DNA from 4 places in the Aeribacillus sp. FSL K6-3256 genome. Region 1 is predicted to be linked to each of the others. Evidence: predicted binding sites of a transcription regulator. Region 1 holds the regulator's gene; each other region holds the start of a gene.
The links. Region 1 encodes Rex, which represses fermentation and respiration genes when NADH is low (regulators of the CRP and FNR family bind a similar motif). Its sites were predicted from a motif close to TTGTGAAATATTTCACAA; they were not measured.

Region 2: NSQ84_RS18025 (lactate permease LctP family transporter) is a predicted target of Rex. The motif match lies at 1,349-1,366, and genes of this name have one in related genera.
Region 3: NSQ84_RS16265 (DUF3147 family protein) is a predicted target of Rex. The motif match lies at 1,850-1,867, and genes of this name have one in related genera.
Region 4: NSQ84_RS09080 (DUF2249 domain-containing protein) is a predicted target of Rex. The motif match lies at 1,849-1,866, and genes of this name have one in related genera.

Annotation. Positions count from the first base shown of each region.
Region 1 is NZ_CP150188.1:394,593-400,240, reverse strand. It holds gene groL (chaperonin GroEL) at 1-928, opposite strand, end outside; gene groES (co-chaperone GroES) at 982-1,266, opposite strand; gene NSQ84_RS02070 (type II CAAX endopeptidase family protein) at 1,515-2,246, shown strand; gene NSQ84_RS02065 (YdiK family protein) at 2,251-2,454, shown strand; gene tatC (twin-arginine translocase subunit TatC) at 2,547-3,293, opposite strand; gene NSQ84_RS02055 (twin-arginine translocase TatA/TatE family subunit) at 3,316-3,489, opposite strand; gene NSQ84_RS02050 (redox-sensing transcriptional repressor Rex) at 3,504-4,145, opposite strand; gene NSQ84_RS02045 (ABC-F family ATP-binding cassette domain-containing protein) at 4,457-5,648, shown strand, end outside.
Region 2 is NZ_CP150188.1:3,754,105-3,759,752, reverse strand. It holds gene NSQ84_RS18035 (response regulator transcription factor) at 1-373, opposite strand, end outside; partial or broken gene NSQ84_RS18030 (ATP-binding cassette domain-containing protein) at 563-775, shown strand; gene NSQ84_RS18025 (lactate permease LctP family transporter) at 1,405-3,021, shown strand; gene NSQ84_RS18020 (L-lactate dehydrogenase) at 3,053-4,000, shown strand; gene NSQ84_RS18015 (ATP-binding cassette domain-containing protein) at 4,922-5,648, shown strand, end outside.
Region 3 is NZ_CP150188.1:3,376,141-3,381,788, forward strand. It holds one part of gene NSQ84_RS16255 (IS3 family transposase) at 1-597, opposite strand, end outside; one part of gene NSQ84_RS16255 (IS3 family transposase) at 597-873, opposite strand; gene NSQ84_RS16260 (DUF3147 family protein) at 1,025-1,408, opposite strand; gene NSQ84_RS16265 (DUF3147 family protein) at 1,424-1,771, opposite strand; partial or broken gene NSQ84_RS16270 (phosphomannomutase/phosphoglucomutase) at 2,234-2,587, opposite strand; partial or broken gene NSQ84_RS16275 (IS3 family transposase) at 2,588-2,692, shown strand; gene NSQ84_RS16280 (efflux RND transporter permease subunit) at 3,149-3,493, shown strand; partial or broken gene NSQ84_RS16285 (efflux RND transporter permease subunit) at 3,730-4,314, shown strand; gene NSQ84_RS16290 (efflux RND transporter permease subunit) at 4,347-4,529, shown strand; gene NSQ84_RS16295 (zinc ribbon domain-containing protein) at 4,771-5,202, shown strand; gene rlmD (23S rRNA (uracil(1939)-C(5))-methyltransferase RlmD) at 5,342-5,648, opposite strand, start outside.
Region 4 is NZ_CP150188.1:1,899,244-1,904,891, reverse strand. It holds gene NSQ84_RS09095 (metal-sulfur cluster assembly factor) at 1-42, opposite strand, end outside; gene NSQ84_RS09090 (hypothetical protein) at 88-1,335, opposite strand; gene NSQ84_RS09085 (DUF2249 domain-containing protein) at 1,322-1,549, opposite strand; gene NSQ84_RS09080 (DUF2249 domain-containing protein) at 1,554-1,787, opposite strand; partial or broken gene moaA (GTP 3',8-cyclase MoaA) at 2,887-3,854, shown strand; gene NSQ84_RS09070 (MogA/MoaB family molybdenum cofactor biosynthesis protein) at 3,865-4,365, shown strand; gene NSQ84_RS09065 (molybdenum cofactor guanylyltransferase) at 4,371-4,979, shown strand; gene glp (gephyrin-like molybdotransferase Glp) at 5,025-5,648, shown strand, end outside.

The DNA.
Region 1 (5,648 bases):
CGCTCTTAAGATCTAAACCTAAATCTTCTGTAATAACTTCACCATCTGTTAAAATGGCGATATCTTCTAACATTGCTTTGCGGCGGTCACCGAATCCAGGAGCTTTTACAGCTACAGCATTAAATGTACCGCGAAGTTTGTTCACAACTAATGTTGCTAAAGCTTCGCCTTCAACATCTTCAGCAATGATTAATAAAGGTTTGCCTTGTTGTACAACTTGCTCAAGAACTGGCAAGATTTCTTGGATGTTAGAGATTTTCTTGTCAGTAATTAAAATGTATGGATTTTCAAGAACAGCTTCCATTTTATCAGAATCTGTTACCATGTATGGAGAAGCATATCCGCGGTCAAACTGCATTCCTTCTACAACGTCAAGCTCAGTAGTGAAACCTTTAGATTCTTCAATAGTGATAACGCCATCGTTACCAACACGTTCCATTGCTTCAGCAATTAATTTACCTACTTCATCATCCGCAGCAGAAATAGCAGCAACTTGAGCAATTGATTCTTTTCCTTCAATTGGTTTAGAAATTGCTTTTAATTCTTCAACAGCTGTAGCAACTGCTTTTTCAATACCTTTACGTACACCCATTGGGTTTGCGCCAGCTGTTACGTTTTTAAGTCCTTCGCGGATCATTGCTTGAGCTAAAACTGTTGCAGTAGTTGTACCGTCCCCAGCAACATCGTTTGTTTTGCTAGCAACTTCTGCAACTAATTTTGCACCCATGTTTTCAAATGGATCTTCTAATTCAATTTCTTTTGCAATCGTAACGCCATCGTTTGTAATTAACGGAGAACCGAATTTTTTCTCAAGAACAACGTTACGGCCTTTTGGTCCTAAAGTAACTTTAACCGCATCTGCTAATTTATCCACACCACGCAGCATTGCACGACGTGCTTCTTCACTGAATTTAATTTCTTTTGCCATGTTGCGAAAACCTCCTCAAAATTTAAATTGTCTATGATATTGGGCTGTCTCTATTAGCCGATCACAGCCAAAATGTCGCTTTCACGCAAAATTAAGTATTCTTTGCCGTCATATTTTACTTCTGTGCCGGCGTATTTTGAGAAGATAATGCGATCGCCAACAGCAACTTCAACTGCAACACGTTCACCGCTGTCTAATACACGACCAGTACCAACTGCTACTACTTTACCTTCTTGAGGTTTTTCTTTAGCTGTGTCAGGCAATACGATGCCGCTTGCTGTTTTTTCTTCTGTTTCAACAAGTTCAATTACAACGCGATCACCTAATGGCTTTAACAAGGGAAACAACCTCCTCAAATATCTTTTGAGATTTTCAAAATTTATTCCTTATTCATTATTAGCACTCATTGCTATCGAGTGCTAACACCAATTATTATATTAAAGAAACCTCCTCTATTTTTCAAGTCTCTTTTAAAAAAATTTTAACATCCTCCATTAAGTGCTTACCTTGTCAAAATTGTTTTTCTTTCTTAAAACCATTGTGTGTTAAAATAGTCATATGAATCTTTTATAAAGGAGAACTATTCGTGAAAAAGCAATATTGGTGGATCATCATTACGTACATCATTATGCAGCTCTCATCCTATATTGGAGTTCCCCTTTTTTATGAACTGGGTGTTGGCGACGATGAAAATCTCAATGCAGGACTTTTTCAAGCGCAAGCATATTGGTCGATTACAAGTTTTACTGCTGCGTTCGTCATTATTTTATTTCTCCTTCGTCATGAACGGAAAAATAATGTCCGGATTGAAAAAGCTTCTTTCGGCGAATCTGCCATATGGGCTGTTTTCGGAGTTTTTTTAGCTTTTTTCATTCAAACAATCGTTGGCAATATTGAAATATATGTACTTAAAGTTAATCCGATGTCGGAAAATACTCAAGTTATTATGGATTTAATTGAAGCAACGCCTTATTTGATTATTGTCACATCAATAATAGGACCGATTATTGAAGAAATTATCTTCCGAAAAATTATTTTCGGGGTGATTTATCAAAAAACGAATTTTTGGATCGGCGCGCTTGTCAGCTCGCTATTGTTCGGCATCGTGCATGGGGAACCTGAACTTTTATTGCGTTATACAGCAATGGGGTTTACGTTCGCTTTTTTATATTATAAAACAAAACGCATATTAGTCCCTATTTTTGCCCATACAATGATGAATACAATCGTAGTCATCATTCAAACAATTTATCATGATGAGATTGAAAACATGATGAAGCAAATGGAACAAATACAAATCATTATTGGAGGCAGCTAAGATTATGAATTTTCATCCCGTTTCCATGGGACTCTTCTATTTTATCATGGGAGTTCTATTTACATATTTAGCAATTCATCATGCTGAAAATGGTATGTGGACAGCTACAAATATGATTTTAATGATTTTAGCCACGTTTGATTTTGCTGTTTCCATCCGCATGTTCACTTTCTCATATAAAATTCGGAAAGCAAAAAACAACCGATGAGGTGTAATGATATTATCCCTCTTGTGTAGACAGTAGGAAAAAAGCCTATACTGTCTTCACAAGAGGGATATGTTTATAACAGCCCATCGGTTTTACTTTTGATCTGATTCTTTTATTTGAGAAGACTGTGCTTTTTTGTAAGCAAATCTTGAAACAATGATACTTATTTCATACAAAATGAATAGCGGAATCGTGACCATTAAATGCGACACAATTTCAGGCGGCGTAATAATCGCTGCGATAACAAGCAATACAAAATACGCATATTTTCTAACCTTTGCCAAAAACGCCGGATTGATGATCCCGAGTCTTGTTAAAAACATAATGACAACGGGAAGCTGAAACAACAGTCCGAAAGGCAATGTTAACTGCAGCAGGAAACGAAAGTATTCATTTATTCCTATCATTTGTTGAATGTTTAAATCATTGGAAAGCCGCCCCATAAAATCGATGACAAAAGGAAACAAAATAAAATAAGAGAAGCTTATTCCTAAAAGAAATAAAGCAACCGACAACGGTATATAGCTTAATGTGACCCGCCTTTCTTTTTCATACAGTCCTGGGCTGATAAACGCCCAAAGCTGGTACAATAAAACAGGGAAAGTTAGAATTAAAGCAATAATAAATGTAATCTGCATATAAACGATCAATGGATCTGCAGGACGAAAAGCATTTAAGGCGAATTGCTTTGCTTCATCAGTTTGCTGTAAAAAAACAATAATTGGCTTCGCTATGAAAAAGCCAGTAATCATAGCAACGAAAAAGAAAACGACTACAATAATCAGCCGTTTTCTAAGCTCCGCTATATGCTCCAACACGGACATTTTTTTTTCGCTCATCATTATTCATCCATTCTTCTTGCTATTCATTTTTCTTGTTTTCTTCATCATCGTCTGCTAAGCCCTTCGTGGCACTTTTAAACTCCTTTAATGATTCTCCTATAGCTTTTCCAAGCTCAGGAAGTTTTTTCGGCCCGAAAACAAGCAGAGCTGCAAATACAATCAACAGCAAGCTTCCAATTCCAATTGTTGGCATTTAATATCGCTCCTTCAATCTTCATTCGAATAATGTTTTAAAAAATATGCAAGAGCCTGAAGTTCAACAGATAGATCGATATGATGAATCCGAATTTTATCCGGAACATTTAAGCGAGCCGGCGTAAAATTTAAAATGCCTTTTATGCCTTTTTCCACTAACCGATCCGTTATTCCTTGAGCGGCAGTTGCCGGGACCGTTAATATCGCAACAGGCACATCATCAGGCAATTCACTTTCTAGCTGATCCAAATGATAAATTGGAACTCCACCAATTTTCATTCCTACTTTTCGTTTATTAATGTCAAATGCAATAACAATTTGTGTGTTGTTATTTTTTGTAAAATTGTAATTTAAAAAAGCTGTTCCCAAATTTCCGACTCCAATGAGGGCAACTTTGGTCAACTCATCTTGGTCAAGCGTCTTTCTAAAAAATGATAACAAATAATTGACATTATATCCATAACCTTTTTTGCCCAGCGCTCCGAAATATGAAAAGTCCCTTCTAATTGTCGCAGAATCTACTTTTACTGCTTCACTCAGTTCTTGAGAGGAAACACGTTGTTTTCCCGAGGCATGTAAATTTTGCAAAAACCGATAATATAGAGGTAATCTTTTTGCAGTTGCTTGCGGTATCTTAGATTGATCTTGATTCAATGCTCATCCCTCGCAATCCAAAACAACCTGACTAATTTTGTTTTTAACTATGTTTTCTAGCAAGCGGCTGCTCGCCTGTATGAAACAATATCAGACTGATAACGCTTCCATCCTGATCTTCTTCTCCGTCTACATTTCTTTTTATTTGTTTTTTCTCCAAACTCTCCTTATATAAAAACTATACACTATTTTTTTATTCGTGTCTTTTGAACGATTGTTACAATTTCTTGTCCTTTTGTTCATCAGGTCAGTTGCCTGCAGTCAAATATATAGGCTACACTTATTCTAGCAAAGATTGAGGTGAACTATGGATGATTTTATTGCAGTTAAACAAAATCACAAAATATTATGGTGCTGACCTTATTTTATCGAATATTAAGCTGGAAATCCAAACAGGAGATAAAATCGCCGTTGTAGGCCGCAATGGAGCCGGAAAATCAACATTATTGAAAATCATTGCCGGTGAAATGCCCTTTGATTCTGGTGAAATTGTGAAGCCAAAAGATTTAACAATCGGCTATCTGGCACAAAACACAGGATTAGAATCAACTAAGTCGATATGGGATGAAATGCTAACCGTTTTTGAAGAGCTGCGGAACATCGAAGCTGAGCTGCGAAATATTGAACAAAAAATGGCAGCTATCTCCTCAGCTGGAGATTCTCATGCTTTGCAAAGCTTAATGAAGGAATATGATTCACTCCAACATTTATATAAAGAAAATGGCGGATATCAATATGAGGCGGATATCCGTTCTGTGCTGCATGGATTAGGGTTTGCTGATTACGACTATTCAACTAAAATTTCGGTTTTGAGCGGAGGACAAAAAACCCGGTTAGCACTCGGAAAGCTCCTGTTGAAAAAACCGGATCTGCTCATACTCGACGAGCCGACAAACCATCTCGACATGGAAACATTAAACTGGCTCGAACAATATTTACAGCATTATAATGGAGCGGTTCTAATTGTTTCCCATGACCGGTACTTTTTAGATCGCGTTGTCAACACTGTTTATGAAATATCACGAACAGTTTGTACGAAGTATGTTGGGAATTACAGCGCTTATTTAAAACAAAAAGCGGAAGCGTACGAAAGGGAATTAAAACAATTTGAAAAACAGCAAGAAGAAATCGCGCGGATGAAAGATTTTATTCAACGAAACTTAGCAAGAGCATCGACAACGAAACGTGCGCAAAGCAGAAGGAAAATGCTTGAGAAAATGGAAATACTGGACAGGCCCGCTGGGGACGAGAAGTCAGCCAGCTTTTCCTTCGAAATCGAAAAGCAAAGCGGCAATGACGTGTTAAAAGCCATTGATTTGTCCCTTTCCTACGATCAAAAAACTCCGATCGTGAAAAATATTAACTTTTCGATCAACAGGAAGGACTCAATTGCCTTAATAGGGCCAAACGGAGTTGGAAAATCTACCTTATTAAAAACGATCATCAACCGCTTAAAGCCGCTGAGCGGAAAAATTCAGTTTGGATCTAATGTCCAAATCGGAT
Region 2 (5,648 bases), 430 kb from region 1:
TAATGATTTGGTAACGTTTGAGTAATGCCTTTATTCTAGCAAGCAATTCAGCTGGATGAAATGGTTTCACCAAATAGTCATCTGCCCCAAGATTAAAGCCTTTTACTTTTTGGGCTGTTTCTCCCTTTGCAGTCAGCATCAAAATCGGAAGAGAATCAGAATAATAAGTTCTAATGTTCTCGCAAAGGTCCCAGCCATCCATATTTGGCATCATGATATCAAGAATGATGAGATCGACTTTTTCTGAATCAAGCAAGGATAACGCATCTTTCCCGTCCTCAGCCTCAAGAATCGTAAAGCCTTCATCGGACAAGATAACCCGAATCAATTTACGAATATGAGGGTCGTCGTCTACAATTAAAATTTTTGCCATGACTTTTCACTCCTTTTTCAAAGTGATGATCAATTTTACGTCCTTAAAAACTATTTAATTTTTATAGTATACTCCTTTTTTATGAACTAAATATGAATAAAAGAGTAGAAAGCCTTTTGATTTGAAAGTTTATATTCAGTTCATAAATGACTGTTACTATGGATGCAGTTATAGAGGAGGTATGTGGAAATGAAGCATTTACACCGAACATTGCCAGACAATGTTGATTGGGCCATTGAAACGCACGGACTCATTTAAAACTTTTGGAGAAAAATGTGCGGTTGATGGCGTAAATTTGAATGTGCGCGCTGGTACAATCTACGGCGTGCTTGGGTTAAACGGGGCAGGTAAGACTACCATAGTCGGAATGCTGCGACTTTATTGCGGCCGGACGTAGGTTCGATTGTAGATGTTTTAAACATTTGCATTTGGAATAAATGAAAGATCTTCAAAAGAGGTGGTCTAGGGGAGTTATTTTCCTCAATGTGAATATATGTAGTTATAATCAAATAGACAAGCCATTCAATATTTTTTATAACTTGTCTTTTACTTTTCTTACGACTATCGAAAATCAGTAATACAGATAGATAGAGGAGAGGTTAAGCTCTACTCCGTAATTTTAGTTGACTTCATTAAATTATTGTATAAACTCTTTAACTTTTTATTTTTTTACAAAAGTAAATGTCGATCACTAGCTGTAGATGTATGGCTAAAATTTTCATTTTATAAAATAGTAAGTTTAGTCGTCCTCATCACTTTTCATCTAGTTAATTATTATATTTTTATATTAAATTTTAAAGATTATCTAACCCTCTTATTCCTTCATAAATGATTTTCTCCTTTTTATTATTACTTTACTCGACATGTCTCAAAAGTTCATATTTTTTTCATATATATTGTGAAAAATTTCACAAATAGATGTTATACTAACTTTGTAAGCAAAATAAATAATTTAGGGGGAGGTTGTAATACATATTGTGAAATATTTCACAAAATCATTTCATTGATTTTAAAGTAAGGGGCTGAACAAGATGCATGTATGGGAGCAAGTTTATAATCCATTGGGAAATATATGGCTTTCAGCTATTATAGCTGCCGTTCCGATCATCGTTTTTATTGTTTTGCTGACAGTATTTAAATTAAAAGGCTATATAGCAGGGCTTTTCAGCATAATTGCTGCAGGCATTTTTGCCGTCTTTATTTATAAAATGCCTGCAATCTTAGTTTTGATGTCTGCGATATATGGAATTTTAGTCGGTTTATGGCCAGTAGCATCAATCGTATTTGCTGCTATTTTCCTTTATAAAATAACAGTAAAAACCGGAAAATTTGCCATTATTGAAAAAAGTATTTCTTTTATTACAGTGGATCAAAGATTGCAAGTTCTTATTGTGGCATTCTCATTTGGGGCATTTTTAGAAGGAGCTGCAGGATTTGGAGCACCCGTTGCCATAACGGCAGCCATTTTAGTAGGGCTTGGATTTAGTCCGTTATATGCAGCTGGTCTTTGTTTGATTGCAAACATAGCAGGCGGTGCATATGGAGCAATGGGGATTCCGGTAACTGTTCCCGCCCTCCTTACAAATTTGGATGGTCTAGTTGTGGGAAGATATACAGCATTGATCCTTCCTGCATTAAGTATTGTCGTAGCATTCCTGCTGATATTTATCATTGATGGATTCAAAGGAATTAGACAAACCTTCCCAGCCATTTTAGTAAGCGGGGGTTCATTTGGGCTTACACAGGCACTTGTTCTCACTTTTTTAGGGGCAGAACTAGCAGACATCTTTGCAGCGATTGTGAGCTTAGTAGTATTAACTTTATTTTTACAAGTATGGAAACCTAAAGAAATTTACCGTGTAAATAGAGAGAAAGCGGTAGATAAGCAAATTAAGTATTCTTTTGGGAAAATCGCTTATGCTTGGCTGCCATTTGTATTTTTAACCATATGTGTTACTTTGTTTAATCTACCATTTTTTAAAAAATTATTTCTCCCAGGCGGCCTTTTAGAAAAGCTAGTGTTGTTGTTTCCAATTCCAGGATTGGACAACTTAGTTATAAAACATGCACCAATTGTGACGCAAGATGCTCCAATGGCTGCGGTATTTAAGTTGGATTTATTTTCATCTACGACAACAGCGATTGTAATGACAATCATTGTCGCAAGCATTCTTTTTCGCTGCAGCAATAAGCAGCTTAGAGAAATCGCAAAAGAAACTTCAAAAGAATTAGTATCACCTGTTCTAACCATTTGCAGTGTACTTGCTTTTGCTTATATTTGTACTTACTCTGGCATGTCATCAACATTAGGCTTAGCATTTGCTTCAACAGGTAAGGTATTTCCTTTATTCTCGCCAGTGCTGGGGTGGTTAGGAGTATTTTTAACAGGATCTGTTGTAAACAGCGGTTCCTTATTTGCTCCACTTCAAGCTGTCACTGCTTCACAAATTGGAATAGCACCTGAAACGATGGTTGCTGTCAATGTAATGGGTGGTACAATGGCTAAAATGATTTCACCTCAATCAATTGCTGTTGCAGCTGCGGCAGTTGGATTAGCAGGAAAAGAAAGTGATTTATTTAAAGTGACAATAAAATATAGTTTATGTTTGCTTGCTGTAATTGGATTAGTTAGCTGGCTACTATTTTAATCATATAACATTTTAAGGAGGATGTATAACTATGAATAAAGAAAAAGTAAATCGTGTTGTAATCGTTGGAACAGGAGCTGTAGGCTGCAGTTATGCCTATTCACTAATTAATCAGGGGGTCGTTGAGGAATTAGTTTTAATTGATATAAATGAAGCAAAAGCTGAAGGCGAGGCGATGGATCTTAATCATGGAGTGCCGTTTGCACCTTCGCCAATAAAGGTATGGAGCGGTTCTTATCAAGATTGCGCAAATGCGGACTTAGTTGTTATTACTGCGGGATTGGCACAAAAACCAGGTGAAACCCGATTGCAATTAGTTGAGAAAAATACGCGAATATTTAAACAAATTATCAAAGAGATTATGAAAAGTGGATTTAATGGCATATTTTTAGTGGCAACAAATCCGGTAGATATCTTAACTTATGTCACTTGGAAGGAGTCAGGACTGCCAAAGGAACGCGTCATTGGTTCAGGAACAGTCTTAGATTCTGCACGTCTAAGATTTGAATTAGGGAAGTATTTCAATGTGGATACAAGAAATATTCATGCAATTATCATAGGGGAACATGGAGATACCGAGCTTCCAGTTTGGAGCCATGCCAAGATCGGAATAGAGAATCTTGATGATGTTTTAGAGAGAAAGAAAGATTTAAAGAAAGAATGTTTAGAGGAAATCTTCGTAAACGTCCGTGACGCTGCTTATCATATCATTGAGCGAAAAGGGGCGACATACTATGGAATAGGAATGTCCCTTGTCCGAATTACAAAAGCAATTCTTAAAAATGAAAATAGTATCCTGACAGTATCTTCCTATCTAGAAGGTGAATATGGACAAAATGATGTATATATTGGAGTACCTGCCAAACTTAATCGTAACGGTGTTCAAGAAATAATCGAAATTGAACTAAACGAAAAGGAAAAAGAACAATTTAATTATTCCGTTTCAGTGCTAAAAGAAACGATAAAATCTGTCATTTAATCCAGCGACATGCTCTGTAGTGACCCTTGTATCGGGAACGTTTAGGAAACAAGGATTGGGAAAACCAATTTACGATTACTAACTGCTGCGAGGCTTGTTAGGATGAAAAACTCAACAGCTTTCCAAGGATATGGGATGGTCATAATGACCGCGTTTTTCTAAGGCTTGCGGTGTTGTAAAGCTATTTGAAGGGTGATCATTACTCAGATACAAAGAACAAAATCGCTGCCTATTGTTTTTGAATGTTTGCTTTTTCTATTGAATGTGCTCTTGCATGGAGTTTCTCCTTTCAAATGTTGGATCGCATTTTCATTTTAACGGAGACCCTCTATGCAAGGGCTATTATTTTGCGAATTGCCTCTGATTTTATTTACCAACACAGTATTGTATATCACCAAAGCTTCTATACCATTCAATATACCCCAAATTCTACCTTATTTTTCCTCAGTAACTTTATCTGTTGCGAAGCACCAATCTTGGCTCGATCATTCTTTTAAAGATGATAAATGGCAGGTTCCTTCATATAAAGCTTCTGCATATTTATTTCCTATAAATATACATATATTGGATAAATAACACGGATCATTAAATTTTCTGATGAAAATTACTGCATTTGTTGCCACGTGACTATATTAGGCGAATTATATTTACTAAAAAAATATTTTTATGGATAAGCAGAGAGAAACAATAACGATCTATATGATATTGATGACAAAAGAAGAATGTCTATTGTTGTTTATGGACGCGACACCGATCCATTTAGGATGAACCACGTCCATAAGCGGTATAAAACTGATTCATGCTTTTGCCGGGCAAATTTCCAGCATTAACATGTTTCATCATGGGGATTCATTGTTCATATTCAGTTCATAAAGAGGTGTTACCATCACCAATGTACTTAGTTGCAGAGGAGGAAATGAAATGGGACATAGATACCAAACAGTGTCAAGCAATGGTGATTGGGCTATTGAAGCGCACGGACTCGTAAAAACTTTTGGCGATAAACGTGCGGTTGACGGCGTAAATTTGAATGTGCGCGCTGGGACAATCTACGGCGTGCTTGGGCCGAACGGGGCAGGCAAGACCACAACAGTCAGAATGCTGGCGACTTTATTGCGACCAGACGCAGGTTCGGCATACATTTTTGGTTATGATGTGGTGAAGGAGCCGCAGATCGTGCGTCAGTTGATTGGTGTGACTGGCCAATATGCATCGGTTGACGAGTCACTCAGCGCGATCGAAAATCTAGTCATCTTTTCTCGGTTGCTAGGGTTGAGCCGTACCGAGGCAAGGCGCAAAGCTCTGGAGTTGTTGGAGGAATTTGGTTTGACAGAAGCGGCGAAGCGCCCGTTGAAGCATTTCTCCGGCGGTATGCGGCGCCGGCTGGATCTGGCAGCAAGCCTTATTGCACAGCCGCCGCTCATCTTCTTAGACGAGCCGACTACAGGACTGGATCCACGCACGCGCAATCAAATGTGGGAGACGATCCGGCGATTGGTCAAGCAGGGATCAACCGTACTGTTAACAACTCAGTATTTACAGGAGGCTGACGAACTAGCTGATCGAATCGCGGTGATTGATCGCGGCCGAGTCGTTGCCGAGGGAACAGCGGATGAGCTGAAAGCGTCGGTAGGCAGTTCGTCACTGC
Region 3 (5,648 bases), 810 kb from region 1:
ATAACACTTGTTTTGGTTGTCGCTCGTTTACGGCCATTTCTAGTGTCTTTAACACTAGCTGAACATTCTGTCGGTCGCTGATTTGATAGGCAATAATCTCATGATTGTATAAATCCATAATGGTTGACAAGTAAAGCATCGAAGTACCAAACGGCAAATAAGTGATATCCGTTACCCACTTTTCATTTGGTTGAGAAGCCGTAAAATCACGGTTTAAACGATTCGGTACGATGATTTTACTTTCTCCATTGATCCAATTTTGACGTTTTTTCTTCACACGGCATTGAAGATTCCGTTTTTGCATGATTTTTTGTACGGTTTTGCGATTCAACTTGATTCCATATTTAAGCCGTAGGACTTCTCTTACCTTGCGATGACCATAACGATAATGATTCTTTACACAAATTTCTTGAATCAACCGTTCTAACTCTGATTCCATCATGAACTCTTCCCATTTCTTTTCCCATCGATAATATGTCGATCTTGGAATTCCTAAACAAGAACAGATAAGGGTAACAGGATATCTGTCTTTTAACTCTCTTACAACTTGGACCACTACTTCTGGCACCATCTTCTCTCGAGTTCCTTGTACTTTTTTAGGATTTCCAATTGTGCTTCTAGCTGACGGTTTTGCATTTTGAGCTGCTCCATTTCATTTAATTCCTGTGCCCCTTTCCCCCATACATATTGCTTCCCTACAGGCTGAGAAAACCGATGAGTTTCACCATGTTTATACCATCTCATCCATGTCTTGATCTGCGTCTTATTTTTAATCCCTAACGTCTCCATAATTTCTCGGTTGGTATACCTTGCTCGTTTCATCTCGATAGCTTTCCACTTGATCTCCTCTGGATAATGAACTCTTGTCCCCATAAGACAAACACCTCCACAAATCGAAGTAAGTTACATTCGATTCAGGAGGTATTTTTTCCTTGTCCCATTTTACTGGGTCACTTCAGTATCGTGCCAGGTTTCTATATTCGCTACTCATGGTTCCATTGGCTTTTTGCTCTGCGCCTCTTTATCAATGTTGCGACTTGATGCTTGATACTCTGCTTTCCTTTTTATGATCTCGCATGTATACAAGGAATAACGAACTTGCAAACCATGTAATTAAACCAAAAATAAAACTTCCCCACCAATTGTGTGTAAATTGCAGGGAAAATAGCACAGCTAATACACAAATAAAACAACCGACCATTCCATAAACTGATCCTTGCGCTGTTTTTGCTGCTTCTTTAGATCCGTTCTTCGTGCCAACCATCATCACGGCAACGACCATAACGGCTGGGAATGCCGCGAAAATCCCCCCGATAACTTTCCATGGCAACAGTTTTGCCGCTTCATAACTTAGTACAACTGCAGAGCCACCAAATAAAAAACGGAAAAATAAATCACGTCCGTCCATAAAAATCACCTTAACTTAGAAATATCTTGAAATAAAAGCATAAGCAATGGAAACAAGAAACCATCCAGCTAGCGATTGTGCAAGCCCGCGTTTCCAACCTTGCTTAGTGCAAAGATAAACGACCGCTATTGCACACATAATATTCATGAACATCCCGACAACTGCCCCTTGGGATAGAACAATCGACTTTTCCACTAGCTCACCGCCTTTTACATCTAAGCGAAGTGTCAATAATGCCGCGAAAAATACAGCAGGAAAGGCCGCAAAAATTCCTCCGACTTTTGATCCTAATTTTCTTGAGATAATGGTAGAAGCGACGACCGCGCCTCCGCCTAATAAAAATCGAATAACAATTCCACTCATCGATAATATCTCCAAGATAGATTCATCCTTTCTTTGGCGACCAATCTAGCGGAATAAATATTATTTTTGTATATTTATTTGTGAATATTTTCACGTATATATTGTAAACGATGATAGTACAAACATTTGTGAACTTTTATTTAATTTTTTGATTGTAACGCTTACACTTCCAAAGTTGTGGCAAATATTTGAATAAAACTTAATGGTTTCAAAGTCTTTCTTACTTTCAACCACGACACTTGTTGTTTTCATCCTTGTAGTAATATAATTTACAGTAAATCCATTTAGCCATCTTATGAACAACGTAATGCAAGCATTCAAAAGTATGGCAACTGATGATGACAACATTTTTGTTTTCTCTTCTAAATTATAACTGTCAAGAAAGAAAAACGGCGCTGATCCGAATAGCATGAGTTGTTCGGATCAGCGCCGATACGAATCGTAATCCAATTGTGCCCCGCCTCACCATGGGATAGTCAAGTTAAGCGGTGGCTCGCCGAGTGCGTCAGCCAACTTCTGTTTGATGTCGGCTAATGCCTCCGGTGACACGGCTTCAGCGCGCAGAACAAGGATTAGCTGCGTGTTCCACGGACGTACCAGCCCCCAGCCGTCTTTGAACTGAATGCGGGCACCGTCCACGTCCACGACCTCGTGACTGCTCGCAAACCGCTGTTTGACCACGGCGATGGCCTCCGCCTTCTGCTCCTCCGGGCAAGGCATGCGTTTCTCCGGAGTGGCGTGATACCGCGGGACATCTGCAAATAGCTGCGACAGCTTGCGGTCATCGTTGGAGAGTATGCGCAATAGCCGTCCCGCCTCAAAACAGAATTTGTTAAGGGTAGATATTTCGAAAATTTAGACCAATTGAAACTGGAATTAGATGATTATGTTCATTGGTTTAATCATGTTAGAATACATGGAACACCAGAAGGTTCCCTTTACCCGGAAGATATGGATTTCTCCATAACGGACTCTGCTGACCTTGAAAGACTTAATAAAGAAAACTGGAAGATCATTAAAGGGTACTATCCAAAGGTGAAGAATGAGAATAAAAATAATTTAATGTAATGTATCTTCAGCAGCTCTCTTAAGACAAGGTGCGAACTCTTATTTCATTTAAAAAAAGAGGGACTATCCCTTCAAGCAGATTTCTACTTGTGGGTCAGTCCCCTTTTTTATTTGCAAGCTGAACTTCGCAATTTCATTAGAATATTCATCCAAAACCAGAAATGATTATTAAACGGGTAAGTGATATTAGGTTAATTTAAGAAAAACAAGTTGAACTTCCTCCATACCACTTTGGTCTTTTATTTGAAAAGCAATCATAGAAACTTATTTTACCCATTCCAAATATTTTAAAAGGCAGGTTCAATTTTGATGACACGATTAATTGAAGGAGCAATGAAACGGTCGATTTTGATTCTGACATGCGTTGTCCTGATTATGGCATGGGGGGCGTTGTCAGCTTTTCAGATGCAGCGTGATTACCTCCCGCCAATAAACAATACTGCACTTATGGTAACGATACAGGCGGACAACTATCAAGCTGATCAGGTCAAACAGATGATTACCGAAAAAGTCGAGGAAGCTGTCCGATCTGTTGATAAGCTTGACTATATGGAAACAAACTCGTTTGATGGCGGTTTAATGGCGAGCCTCTATTTTCCAGGCCATACCAATATGGAAAAGGCGGAAAATGAAGTAAAGACGGCCGTTGAATAAATCAAATTGCCGGACGGTGTGAAAACACCTTTGGTTACACGGGTCAGTACTAACTCTTTTCCCGTGATGCGATTAAGTTTGACGAGCCAATCAGAAAAAATCGATGAAAATCTGCTGCGAACATCCATTCAGGAAAAAGTTGCTAAAGATATTAACCACGGGTGCCGGGCATGCCGGGTATTTGTTGACTGCAGGGAACAATTTAACAAAATAGAGGTTCAAATGGACAATTATGAATGCCGATCCGTGTTACGAATTGGACCGTAAATAGCGAAGACCTTAAACATGTAAAGATTCCTATTCAAGGCAGAAAGACTGTACCATTACAAGAGGTCGCAAACATTGAGAGAAGTATTATCGATTTACAAACCATCTCTCGAACGGGAGGACAGCCAAGTGTCCTGCTGGATGTATTTAAAACCCCTTCTTCCAACATTACGGATGTAATAGAACGGATAAACAAACGGATCAAAACAATCCCAGAAATCAAATCAGAACAAACGCATCTTTCCATTTTATTGGACTAGGGAAAAGAAATTAATTCTACATTTAAGGGTTTGGTCAAAGAAGGGTTATTGGGCATCGTTTTCTCTGTTATCTGCGTATTATTGTTTTTTAGAAATTTCCGCTCAACGTTGATAATCGCACTATCCTTACCGATTTGTCTTCTGGCCGCCACAGCCATTTTGTAAGCAATGGATGTTAGTTTAAATATTTTAACCATTTCGGGTTTAATTGTGGCGATGGTCAGAGTGGTAGATGATTCGATCGTTGTGATCGATAACATCTACCAAAAAATAGAAAAAATAACTACAAAGTAACTGTAAGGCTTTTGGCGAATGGAGTAGTGAAAATGATTCCAGCGATTGTATCTTCCACTGCGACAACCGTAGCTGTATTTCTGCCTATTTCAATTATTGGCGGGATGATTAGTTCTACATTTATCAGTTTACTAGTTATACCAATTATGTATGAATGGCTGAGCAGGAAAACAATAAAAACAAAGTTTCAGCATCAACAACATCATTCAGCGTAAGGTTCTGGTACAAAAAGAATCAGATAAGCAAATCATTTTGAATATTACCAACTGAATAAATAAACGTCCCAATAGGGTAAATCCTATTGGGACGTTTGTCATATTGTGGAATGAATACCTTTAGAAATTTGAACAAGCCCAAAAGATACTTGATAACAAAGCGCGAAGAGGTAAAGGCAGAACAAAAGCAACCAAACACCATTTTACAAATATTCTTTACTGTGCTGATTGTGGGGCAAGCATGTGGTACAGACATAACCGCAAAGGATATATTTGCGGTAAGTATGCCAAACACGGAAATATAGCTTGTAGCCATCATGCCATTAAGGAACAGCAACTAATTGAAACTATCCTAACAGACCTAAAAAGTATTTACAAAAGTTTCGAACACCTTGATATGGAAAATCAAATAAAAAATAAAGTCCATGAGTTACAGAAAAAGAACGCAGTCCGACTACAAACCATTGAAAAGCAAATACAAAAACAAATGGACTTGAAAAGAAATGCCCTGAAAAAGTTCATCGGTGGAGATATTTCACAGGAAGATTACCACGACTTTGTTTCTATGGTACAAGATAAGTTACAACATCTAGAGATGGAAAAGTCAACGATAAAACAAGTAATGGTTGACAGTCAGTCACCACTGACTTATCAACCATCAGAAAGCAAGTAGATGAATTTCTATCCTTCAAAACCCTTACTACTGAAATGGTGGTTTTACGGTTTATTGAACGGATAGAAGTAGATAAAACCAAAATGTTAAAATTTACTACAAGTTTGCGCCGATTGAGTGTGTAAAAGTTTAAACACGCTCAATCATTTTTTAACACTAGCCGTGAAACGCACTCCACATGCGCCGTATGCGGAAACATGTCGACTGGCTGGACTTCTTTTGTTTCGTAGCCGCCTTGTTCTAGGATGGCAATGTCGCGCGCTAATGTCGCCGGGTTGCAGGAGACGTAGACGACTTTTTTTGGTTTCATTGCTATAATTGTTTGAAGCAGTGAATGATCGCAGCCTTTTCGAGGAGGATCCACGACGATGACGTCTGCGCGAATTCCTTGTTCATGCCATTTGGGCATGATCTCCTCTGCTTCACCGACGGCAAATTCAACGTTC
Region 4 (5,648 bases), 1.5 Mb from region 1:
AACGTTTTGCAGTTTTTCCAAGATCTTTGCTTTTATTTCCATTGTAACATCACCCTTTATATTTCAGTAAATCGTTCCCTCATTTTTTTATTTCAGCAATACGGAGCCAATCGTACAGGCAAATAATCCAGAAAACAGCACCACTCCTCCTTGAGCAAGATAAAATAGACCAGTACTTGAAGAGGCAAGAGCAGCGATCATGCCGATAAGACTCGCAACAAATAAACAGCATTCCATCACAATCCATTTTTCATTTATCATTTGTTTCAAAGTCGGCACCGCTTCTTTGCCGATTTTTTTGCTATACCGGTGTGTCCACCATAGAAAAGGAACAATTTTATATAAGTAGCCAATGATGCTTAATACAATCCAGCCGAACAGATAACAGTAGATGATGATGGAAAAGATGCGGGAATGGATTTCACTTTCAAAAGAAAAACCGGCCGCCGCTATATGCAGGATGACTCCAAAAACAATGGCCAAAAGAGCAAACAGAAAAGGTTTATCCAGCTTTTTCTTCATCCTTTTCTTTAAAATGGCAAACATATGGTATGCAAACAACCCATATCCGACAGCCATCAATTGAAGCCCTGCTGATAACAACCGGTCATTTGCCGTTATAAAACTGATGAAAGTTAACACAAGACCGCTTATATAAAAAATGTAGACATATCGGGCCGTGTTCATTGAAAAATGATGCGCCAATGAAAACATCGGAACCATTTTGTAAGAAAATCCGAAGATAAGAAGTGTAAACCAGCCGGAAAATCCCAGCAATATATGTGCTTTGAAAATCAAATCATGATCGATTAATTGTCTGCCGCTCCAAAAATGATAGGCAAGCGTCAATCCGAGCCCGATCGTTAAGAGCAAACAAATGAGGGCAGTACCAACAAATAAAGTGATGACCGTTCTTTTCTTCTGTTTTTTTAATGTCATGAACATCTGCCATAAAAACATTACAATCCCGCAAGTAAGAAGCAAGCCTGAAAATATAGCCATTTGAATATTAAAGGCCAGGCTGATGCTAAAAGATAGTATTCCTAATGACGTGACGACCATTTGGATAAAAGCAAATGATTCATTCCATATCGGGGTTAAAAACACGACTGGAACAAGCTGATACATGGCCCCCATGGCTGTCATTAAAGCAAAGCCAATCACTAATAAATGGACAGCTGACAATACGACAGGAAGGCGCATTTCTCCGGTTGAAAGCTGACGAGTTGACAGAAATAAAAGAATTTGAGAAAGGAAAAACGCCAGCAAGCCAAAAATAATAAACGAAAAAGGGATTCGAATATTCGTTTCATAAGTATGATTAGCCGTCATCATCGTCATCCTTCTTTTCAATCGTTATTTCATAGCTTCCATCACTGCGCTTTTGCGTTTGATAGGTATAACCGAGATCGTCAAGCTGTTCAAATAAAAACATCGGGCGGCGGTCATTAATAATTTTCAACGCTTCTCCTTTTTTTAATTTTGCTAATGCCGTTAAAGTCCGCATCATCGGTTGTGGGGGCTCTAAGCCGCGATTATCCAGTATCATTTTTTCATTCCTCCGTTTTAACAAAGGTAATTTTCCAATGTTTATCCTCTATTTTTTCCGCTTGATAAGAAAACCCTTTTTTCTTCATGATAGGAAAAAGCGGAACAGGTTTAAACGGAGCGTGTAAAATAAATACATCTCCTTGTGCAAGAGGCTGAATGGCCGCCATGATTTTTTGAAACGGCTCTAATTTCTTCTTTAAATCTTCGCGAACATCTAATTCAACAGTTTTTCCCATCCATATTCTCCTTTCCATCTTTTTTATCAATGTTCATCATAGTAAAAACAATTCCCGCAATTTGTGATTTGCTTCACTTCATCGGCATCACTTTTGAAAAGTTTATGAATAATTGATTCGTGATGCCGTATTGGCATATATCCTTCCAATTGAGGGAAGGGAAGATGTTACAACATCATTAGAAAATGTTTCAGTTTTCAATGAAAGATCGGTACCATTTCGCTAAGGATATTGTTTTGCTTGAAATAGAAAGGAGAGTGTGTGTTTTTAAAGCGGAAACAGCTGATGGCATGTAGGGAAATTTATTTCTTTGCTAATATGGTCAGCGGCCATTGTGCGAAAAATACGTCTAACCCGCAAAGCGCTATTGCAAAAAGATCATTCTAACATTGAAAGTATGTCATTGACATCAAAAAGATGGTTGCCTGAAAAGTGTGCTAGAAGAAAAAAGCGGGGCGTAAACCAAGTTAATGCCATTCTCGAAAACGATTGAGAAGTTGTTCATCTATTTAGGTAGCTGGTATTTTTTCATCTTATTGTAAAGTGTAACTTGTGAAATCCCTAATTCTCAGGAAGCTTTGGATTTGTTGCCGGCGGTTTTCTTTAATGATTTTTCTATCAGTTGTTTTTCGATAGTATCTTTTTTTCAATCAACTTTGAGTTTTTTCGAGTCTGGACGGATTCTCGACAGGTGACCCTAAATGGAAAAAGCTAAGAAGATCCTGTTGATGGATGAACGGTTTTCTAATATAATAACCATTCTTTCCATCAAGTCGCCAAGCATTGGTACATTGTCCATAATGAAAACTGCTGATTCTATTATGAAAGCCTCCGTTTGCCGAAATCGTAAAATATTTTTTGTGTATCTATTTTGCTTTCTCAATTCATTATATAGAGCCCCATCATGTTAGCCATAAAAAAATGATAAATTGGCAAAATGTATTCCAAATAGGTTTCTTTTTCAGAAAATTTTTTTTACAATTAATTTAACCTTTTATGATCATTCGAATTTATGTGACAGAGATCTCATTCTATTGTTTATCTTGTCTGTAACATATGAAGAATGAATGTATAAGGAGAGGAAGATGTTGCGAGATCAATTAACCGCCCTTTATTGAATTTGCGCATTTCGGTGACAGACCGATGTAATTTTCGTTGTGTATACTGTATGCTGAAATGGAAGGAAGACAGTATTCTTTTATAAAACGGGAATAACTAATGACGTTTCAAGAAATATATCGTTTGGCCAGCCTCTTTACGTTTAGGCATTCGAAAAATTCGTCTGACCGGAGGGACGAAAGGACATTGATGTACTAATATCGATGTTAAAAAATATTCAAGATCTTCAAGACGTTTCATTGACCATTAACGGATATTTTTAATATCATATGCCAAGCGTTTAAAAAAGCGGGCATGAACCGGATCAATGTCAGTTTAGATGCTTTAAATAACGAAATTTTTTCTAAAATGAACGGAGGTAATGCAAAGTCTGAGGAAATTGTTAGAGGAATTGAAGAAGCGGTTGCACAAGGTCTGGCCGTAAAGGTGAACATGGTTGTAAAAGGAATAAATGAGAGCGAAATTTTACCGATGGCTCGTTTTTTTGAAGAAAAAGGAATGACGATCCGCTTCATCGAATATATGGATGTCGAAACCTTAAACGGTTGGAAAATGGACGAAGTTTTGACGAGCAAAGAAGTTCATGATATGATTCACCAAGAAATACCTCTTAAACCAGTTCAGTCAACGTTTTTGGCGAGGTTCCTAAAAGGTATCGATACCGAGGTACGGATGTGGAAGGCGGTTTTATTTCTTCCTTATCAGGAGCTTTTTGTTATGATTGACGCGAATGCGCCTATCAGCTGACGGTAAAAAGTATACATGCTATTTGCCTCAAACGGCGTTGATTTATTAGTTAAAATGCGAAAGGGAGCAAGCGGTGAAGAAATATTGGATGAGATCACCCGTGTTTGGCAGGCTCGGGACGATCGTTATTCCGAAGAAAGAGGAAGGATCAATGCTCTTTCTGCAAACAGACGTGTGGAAATGTCTTATATTGGCGGGTGAGGTGTGATTGATGAGTGTATCTGAACATCGCAGCAAGGCAAATGACCCTGTTCGCTGCAAAGTGATCACCGTTTCTGATACGAGAACGAAGGATACGGATAAAAGCGGTGCATTAATCATCGAATTATTAACGAGAGAACAAATGGAAATAATAGATTACGAGATTGTGAAAGATGAACGGGAAGCCATTCAATCTGCTGTGAAAGAGGCTTCTGACGAAATTGATGTTTTTTTATTGAACGGCGGGACTGGTTTTACAAAACGGGATGTGACGGTTGAAGCGGTAAAAGAATTGCTTGACAAAGAAATGGTTGGTTTTGGGGAATTGTTTCGTTATTTAAGCTATAAAGAAATTGGAAGCGCATCCATGCTTAGTCGAGCGCTTGCCGGTTCAATTGGACAAAAAGTCATTTTTTGCATGCCGGGATCGACAAATGCGGTTCGTCTTGCCATGGAAAAGCTGATTTTGCCGGAACTTCGCCATCTTGTTTGGGAGATGAATCGTCAGTGAACAAGATGATCGGGATTGTGCTGGCAGGAGGACAGTCGAAACGGTTTGGGCAACCGAAAGCATTTGCGAAAAGAAATGGAAAGGAATTTATTTTATATAGTATCGAAGCGCTGCAATGTATCACAAAAGACGTGGTTGTTGTCATACATCCTGAAATAGATACGAAATGGCTGCAAAGGAACCAGCTGACATATATTCAAGATCTCGAATTGTATCAAGGAAAAGGACCTCTTGCCGGCATTTATTCCGTTATGTCCCAATTCAAATCCGAATGGTATATCGTTTTACCTTGTGATACTCCTTTTATCAATGCGCATTTGTTGAAAAAATTACAATTATACAGAAATGACGGTTGTGAAGCGATTGTTCCTAGTGTTCACGGAAATATTCAGCCATTGATCGCCATGTACCATCATCGAGTGAAGGAAAAAATACGATGGCACCTTGAACAAAATAAGTTAAGCATGAAGCATTTTCTTCCAAGTATTCATACTAGATATGTTGAGATCAATGATGACGATGCTTTCATCAATATTAATACAAAGGATGAATATGACCAGTATATTGTTCATAATAACCTTTTTCCTCAAGCCTCCTTTTCCAAAACAAAATAAATGTTCCTTGGTAGTATCGGGTGGGGGCAAGAAGGGTGGAAAGGAATGGGAGCGTTGCGAAAGCCAATTCAAGTAGAGGAAGCAATCGACCGGGTGTTGGAAAAAAGCTATGAAGGTGAAGTAGAGTATGTATCAATCGAAAACAGCTTTCATCGTGTGCTTGGTCAAGATATAACTGCTACAACGGATGTACCTGGATTTGATCGATCCCCTTATGACGGCTATGCTGTTTGGGCAGCATCGACCGAGGCCGCTTCAGCTTCCAATCCAGCAGTTTTGGAAGTCGTCGGGACTCAAGGAGCAGATTCTGTTTGGAAAGAATCTTTAAAACCTTTTCAAGCCGTTAAAATCATGACTGGCGCTGCCATTCCAGAAGGTGCAAATGCCGTCATCATGAAGGAATTAACACAGGAATTCAGAAAAGACGGAAAAACATATGTGCAAATAAAAAGAAAAGTTGAGGCAGGAGAAAACATCTCCCGCATCGGAGAAGATATGAAAAAGGGCAGTTTGCTTATCGAAAAAGGAACCGTGATCACTCCGGGAATATCCGCTGTTCTGGCAACGTTCGGGTATCATTACGTTCCGGTTATGAAGAGCCCAAAGGTTGTCGTCATAGCAACCGGGAGCGAATTGCTTGAAGTGTATAAACCGCTGGAAAAAGGAAAA